Regions from separate parts of the Bradyrhizobium paxllaeri genome, predicted to be linked through region 2. Evidence: riboswitches for the same ligand, from Rfam matches in the RefSeq annotation. Region 2 holds a riboswitch; the other holds the start of a gene.

Region 1 (3,422 bases), 540 kb from region 2:
TCAAGGACGGCAAGCCATCGGGCGGGCCGCAGGACGTGCTGACCGGCTTCCTCAACGACAACGGCGAAGCGCAGGGCCGCCCGGTCGGTGTGCGGCTCGACAAGCAGGGCGCGCTGCTGGTGGCTGACGACGTCGGCAACACGGTGTGGCGCGTGACGCCGGCGGCGAAATCGGCGGCGCGGTAGGGCTACCGTCGTCATTGCGAGGAGCGCAAGCGACGAAGCAATCCACCTATCCGGTATGCCGCGCGATGGATTGCTTCGCTTCGCTCGCAATGACGGCGAACGGCGAGCTACACCCGGAAATGCTTGCTCAGCTTCAGTCCCTGCGCCTGGTAGTTCGAGCCGATGCGCTGGCCGTACATGGCGTCGGGGCGCGACAGCATCTTCTCGTAGACCAGGCGACCGACGATCTGGCCGTGCTCGAGGATGAACGGCACCTCGCGCGAGCGCACTTCGAGCACGGCGCGGGCGCCTTGCCCGCCGGCACCGGCATAGCCGAAGCCGGGATCGAAGAATCCCGCATAGTGCACGCGGAATTCGCCGACCAGCGGATCGAACGGCACCATTTCCGCGGCGTAGTCCGGTGGCACCTGCACGGCTTCTTTCGAGGCCAGGATGTAGAATTCGCCGGGATCGAGGATCAGGCTGCCGTCGGGGCGCGCCGGGATCGGCTCCCAGAATTCGTCGACGCCATAGCCGCCGCGACGGTCGACATCGACGACGCCGGTATGGCGCTTGGCGCGGTAGCCGACGAAACCGCCGGAATTCTCGCCGGAAAGATCAACCGAGAGTGCGACGCCGTTGGCCAGATCAGCGTCGTCGATATCGACCAGCCGTTCGGCGTCGTGCAGCGCATCGAGCTCGTCGGCATTGAGGATGGCGTCGCCGGTGCGGAAGCGTACCTGCGAGAGCCGCGAGCCCTCGCGCAGCAGCACCGGAAACGTCTTCGGGCTGATCTCGGCATAGAGCGGGCCGTGATAGCCGGCGCCGATCATGTCGAAGCGGCGGGTGCCGTCGGCGATCACGCGCGTGAACACGTCGAGGCGGCCGGTGGAGCTCTTCGGATTGGCGGCAGCCACGATCTCCGGCGGCAAAGCGAGACTTTCCAGCAGCGGAACGATGTAGACGCAATTGGTCTCCAGCACCGCCCCGTCGGAGAGATTTATTTCGTGCAGTTTCAGTTCGTCGATGCGCTCGGCAACGGTCGCGCCGGGGCCGGGCAGGAAGCTCGCGCGCACCCGGTAGGCGATGTCACCCAGCCGCAGGTCCAGGCTGGCCGGCTGGATCTGGCTTTCGACAAAGGGATAGGCCGGCAGGATCAGGCCCGCATCCGCCATCGCCGCGATCATGCGGTCGGGCAGAATCCCGTTGGCGTCGGGCGGTAGCGTGAACGACACGGCGCGGTCCTCTGAGGTGGCCCTTTCGGATGCCCAAATGTCATCCAAACCTCGTCAATATGGGCTTTTAGGGGTTATCCGATGGCCGCCTTGACTGAAAGGGCGCAAGCGAATATCAGCATGACTTATCCCGTGGTGATTTGAGCCGGCCGGCTTGCAGCCACGTTAAATAAATCGCTAAACAGGCCGGGGACACGTGTGATCCCGGCCTGTGGAAATTTTTCCAGGCCGGTTTTTTGTGACCATTTTCCAGTGGTCACGGCGGAGGTCACATGTCTGAAGTTGGTTCTACCAAGCGCTATCGTCCCGAAACCCGCCTCGTCCATGGCGGCACCCTGCGCTCGCAATTCGGCGAGACGTCGGAAGGGCTGTTTCTCACCCAGGGCTATGTCTACGACAGCGCGGAGCAGTGCGAGGCGCGCTTCAAGGGCGAGGATCCCGGTTTTATCTATTCGCGCTATTCCAATCCCACGATCTCGATGTTCGAGCGCCGCATGATCGAACTCGAGGGCGCCGAAGCCGCGCGCTCCACCGCCACCGGCATGGCCGCGGTGACGACCGCGATCCTCGCGCCGCTCAGGGCCGGCGATCACGTGGTCGCCTCGAAGGCCCTGTTCGGCTCGTGCCTTTACGTCGTGCAGGACCTGCTGCCGCGCTACGGCATCGAAACGACGCTGGTCGACGGTCTCGATCTCGACCAATGGCAGCGCGCCTTGCGGCCCAACACCAAGACCTTCTTCCTGGAGAGTCCGACCAATCCGACGCTCGACGTGCTCGATATTCCCTCGATTGCCGAGATCGCGCACAAGGGCGACGCCCGGCTGGTCGTCGACAACGTCTTCGCCACCCCGATCTGGCAGAGCCCGCTGTCGCTCGGCGCCGACGTCGTGGTCTATTCCGCGACCAAGCATATCGACGGCCAGGGCCGCTGCCTCGGCGGCATCATTCTCTCGTCCGAAGCCTTCATCGCCGAGCACCTCCACAACTTCATGCGCCAGACCGGGCCGTCGCTGTCGCCGTTCAACGCGTGGGTCCTGCTCAAGGGCCTGGAGACGCTTGGCGTGCGGGTGCGCGCGCAGACCGACAACGCGGCGAAGCTCGCCGAGGTGCTGGCAAGCCATCCGAAGATCTCGCGGCTGATCTATCCCGGCCGCGCCGACCATCCGCAGGCGGCGCTGGTGAAAAAGCAGATGCGCGGCGGCTCGACGCTGGTCGGCTTCGAGGTGAAGGGCGGCAAGGCGGCCGCCTTCCGCGTCCTCAATGCGTTGAAGCTTGCCAAGATCTCCAACAATCTCGGCGATGCCAAGAGCCTCGTCACCCATCCGGCGACGACGACGCATCAACGGCTAACGCCGGAGGCGCGCGCCGAGCTCGGCATCAGCGAGGGCTTTATTCGGTTCTCCGCCGGGCTGGAGCATGCCGACGATCTGATTGAGGACGTTGCGCAGGCGCTGGAGAAGGCGTGAAGCTGCGAACGGTAGGGTGGGCAAAGCGAAGCGTGCCCACCATCTCACGCGGCGTATTCGGTTAGAATGGTGGGCACGGCGCTGACGCGCGTTTGCCCACCCTACGAATTCCGGTTCACATCGGCCTATACGCCCGCACGTCCGCCGGCACGGCGACGCCGAGCTTGATCTGGCCGACCGACTTGATGATGTCGTCGCCGAGCAGTTGCGCGAAGCAGGCGTAGCCCCAGTCGCTCATGTGCAGGCCGTCGGAAATCACGAAATTCTCGATCGGGATCGCCTGCTTTTCGTGCCAGTCCTTCATCACCGCAAAGCGCGGGAAGACGCCGACCTTGCGAAGCTCGGCGACCTTGTTGAGCAGCGACATCATCTTGCCCGCGCTCTCGGCGTGCTCGTTGACGCGCGGCGAGTATTGCGGATCGATCAGCACGACATCGGCGCCCGCGGCCTGAATGCGCCCGATGCCTTCCTCGACAAGTTTTGCCGTCTCAGCGGGATCGAGGTTCCGCAGCACCGCGTTGGTGCCGACCTGCCAGATCACCAGATCCGGATGCATA
Region 2 (3,422 bases):
GCCGATGGTCATGCGCAGCGAATGCGGCAGGCCGTAATTGTTCAGTGCCCGCAGCACCAGGCCGCGCTTGGTGAGGAACGCATCCGCCTCAGCCGACGTCTTGCCCTTGTCGAGCGGGAAGTGGATCAGCACAAAGTTCGCCACGCTCGGCGTTACCTTGAGCCCGAGCTTGCCGATCTCTTCCGTCAGCCAGTTGCGCCATTGCTCAGTGAAGGCCTTCGACATCTGGACGTGCGCGGTGTCCTCGATCGCGGCCACCGCCGCCAGCATCGCCGGCGTCGAGACGTTGAAGGGCCCGCGGATCCGGTTGACGGCATCGACGATGTTGGCCGGGCCGAACATCCAGCCGATACGCAACGCCGCCAGCCCGTGGATCTTGGAGAAGGTGTGCGTCATCACAGTGTTTTCGGTGGTCGCCACCAGCTCCAGGCCGAGCTCGTAATCGTTGCGCGACACGTAATCGGCGTACGCAGCATCGAGCACCAGCAGCACATGCGGCGACAGACCGGCGCGCAGCCGCTTGACCTCGTCGAACGGCACGTAGGTCCCGGTCGGGTTGTTCGGGTTGGCGAGCCACACCAATTTTGTGCGCGGCGTGACGCGCGCGAGAATGGCGTCGACGTCGGCAGTAAAGTTGGTCTCGGGCGCGACGACGTTTTTCGCGCCGTTCGCCATCGTGGCGATCGGGTACACCAGGAAGCCATGGGCGGTGGAGATCGCCTCGTCGCCTTGGCTGAGATAGGTGTGCGCGAGCAGATTGAGGATTTCGTCCGAGCCGGCGCCGCAGATGATGCGGTTGGGATCGAGGCCGTAGGCGCGGCCGATCGCTTCCCGCAACACCCTTGAGGTTCCTTCCGGATAGTCTTCCAGATGTCCGGCGGCATCCTTGTAGACGGCCATGGCCTTCGGCGATGGCCCGAACGGGGTCTCGTTGGCCGACAGCTTGAACACCTTGCGGCCCGGCTCCGGCACCGGCGTCTTGCCGGGCGTGTAGGGCGCAATATCGAGAATGCCGGGATTCGGCACGGGGCGGTTCATCTTCAACTCCGGAATTTCAGGCGGCGGTCAAGGCTTCGCCGATCCGTTCGGGGGCACCGTATAGCGCGTTGCGTGGCTGCCGACGAGGGCCGAAGAGCGCACCGAGGCGCCGGCCTGGATCAGGGCAGCCTTGATCTTCTCGAAGCCGGTGCCGGCATCTGACACCAAGAGCGCCGCGCCGTCGAAGGCGGTGTCGGGCACGGCGACGATTTCGGCGAGCGGCGCCAGCGCGCGGGCGATATCGGCGTTCCACCCCGAGACGCGGACGCTCCACATCTGCACCTCCGTCACCATCGCATCGTCGGCGACGCGCGAGATCACGAATACCGGCAGCGCCGCCGGATGATCGGCGCGCTCAAGGAATGGCAGCCGGGCGATGATCTTCGGTGCGCCGTCGGCTTCCAGCGCATTCCACCACGGTGTACGGCTCGACACCGCCGAGACCAGCGCCAGATCGCCCTTCGATTTCGCCACCGCTTCGACCGCCGCCTGCGCGCTGAAATGGCCGACATAGGGCACGACAAAGCCGAAATGAAACCGCGCCGAATCCCGCATCGCGGGTTCGCCGACCGAGACGTCCGCATGCACCGAAAACGGCGCCTGGACGTAGGTGAAGGTCGAGATGATGACGCGCCAGATGCTCTCGATGGTGTCGAGCGGCAGGATGCCGCGATGGCGCCGGACGAGCTCGCGCATCATGCTGGCCTCGCGCGCCGGGCGGAACGCCGAGCCGACTTCCTGGGTCTGTTTCACCTGGATCAGCCGGTCGATGATGTCGCCGCGCGCCATCAGGAGGCGATGGACCTGCTCGTCGATCGCGTCGATCTCCTTGCGCAATTCCTGCAGCGAGGGCGGGGCCGGGGGGGCTTTGGACATCTTGAGAACCTTCAGCGCCGGATCGATCCGAAATCACCGGCAATCATGGCTATTGATTAGAAAAGACGGCCGCTGAAAGCAAAGAGAAACGGCGGCGCTGGCATGGCAGCTACCCGGTTAGCCATGGGGCCTGCCTTGACGGGGGACCTGCTTCGGACTAGCTTTGTTCCATTCCGTGGTCATTTGAGCCGGCCGGCTTGCAGCCACGTTAAACAACTCGCTAAACAGGCCGGGGACAGAAGTGATCCCGGCCGAACCTTTCGTTCAGGCCGGGTTTTTTATGGCCTGACTTCTGTCTGGAGCCTCCACAAGGAGGTTGGTCGTCGATGACAAATTTGCAGTCGGTATCCAGTCCGTCGATTCACAGCGAGGACCGCGCCCACGAGGCCGATCATCCGACCTCGACGGTGGCGAAGTTCGACGTCGAGCAGCCGTTGAAGCTCGATTGCGGCATTGATCTCGCGCCGTTCCAGATCGCGTATCAGACCTATGGCGAACTGAACGCCGACCGCTCCAACGCCATCCTGATCTGCCACGCGCTGACGCTGGATCAGCATGTCGCCAACGTGCATCCCCTGACCGGCAAGGCCGGCTGGTGGGAAATCATGGTCGGCCCCGGCCGACCGCTCGATACCGACAAATACTTCATCATCTGTTCGAACGTGATCGGCGGCTGCATGGGATCGACCGGTCCGGCCTCGACCAATCCGGCGACCGGCAAGGCCTGGGGGCTGGATTTCCCGATCATCACCATCCCCGACATGGTCCGCGCGCAGGCCATGCTGCTGGATCGGCTGGGCATCGAGACACTGCTCTGCGTGATCGGCGGCTCCATGGGCGGCATGCAGGTGCTGCAATGGACCGCCGCCTATCCGGAGCGGGTGTTTTCGGCACTGCCGGTGGCGTGCTCGACGCGCCATTCGGCGCAGAACATCGCGTTTCACGAACTCGGCCGGCAGGCCGTGATGGCCGATCCGGATTGGCACCATGGGCGCTATTTCGAACGCAACACCCATCCGCATCGCGGGCTGGCGGTGGCGCGGATGGCGGGCCACATCACCTATCTCTCCGACGCCGCGCTGCATCGCAAGTTCGGACGGCGGATGCAGGATCGCGAGCTGCCGACGTTTTCGTTCGACGCGGATTTCCAGGTCGAGAGCTATCTGCGCTATCAGGGCTCGTCCTTTGTCGAGCGCTTCGATGCCAACAGCTACCTCTATCTGACGCGCGCGATGGACTATTTCGATATCGCCGCCGACCACAACGGCGTGCTGGCGCAGGCGTTTCGCGGCATCAAGACGCGCTTCTGCGTGGTGTCGTTCACGTCGGACTGGCTGTTTCCGACCTCGGAATCGCGGGCGCTGGTGCATGCGCTGAATGCATCGAGCGCGCGGGTGTCGTTTGCCGAGATCGAGACCGACCGCGGCCACGACGCTTTCCTGCTCGACGTGCCCGAGTTCTTCGATATTTCCCGTGCCTTCCTGGAATCCGCAGGCAAGGCGCGCGGC

The links. Region 2 has a riboswitch for S-adenosylmethionine ahead of metX (homoserine O-acetyltransferase MetX). Riboswitches for the same ligand answer to the same signal wherever they lie in the genome.
Region 1: it holds a riboswitch for S-adenosylmethionine, as region 2 does, so the genes downstream of both, LMTR21_RS37025 (O-succinylhomoserine sulfhydrylase) here and metX (homoserine O-acetyltransferase MetX) in region 2, are expected to answer to the same signal.

What each region holds. Positions count from the first base shown of each region.
Region 1 is NZ_CP042968.1:7,727,370-7,730,791, forward strand. Features, by position in the region: gene LMTR21_RS37015 (PQQ-dependent sugar dehydrogenase) at 1-185, shown strand, start outside; gene LMTR21_RS37020 (2'-deoxycytidine 5'-triphosphate deaminase) at 293-1,399, opposite strand; SAM riboswitch at 1,522-1,601, shown strand; gene LMTR21_RS37025 (O-succinylhomoserine sulfhydrylase) at 1,672-2,865, shown strand; gene LMTR21_RS37030 (SGNH/GDSL hydrolase family protein) at 2,981-3,422, opposite strand, start outside.
Region 2 is NZ_CP042968.1:7,183,554-7,186,975, reverse strand. Features, by position in the region: gene hisC (histidinol-phosphate transaminase) at 1-1,038, opposite strand, end outside; gene LMTR21_RS34350 (chorismate mutase) at 1,066-1,914, opposite strand; SAM riboswitch at 2,080-2,159, shown strand; gene metX (homoserine O-acetyltransferase MetX) at 2,241-3,422, shown strand, end outside.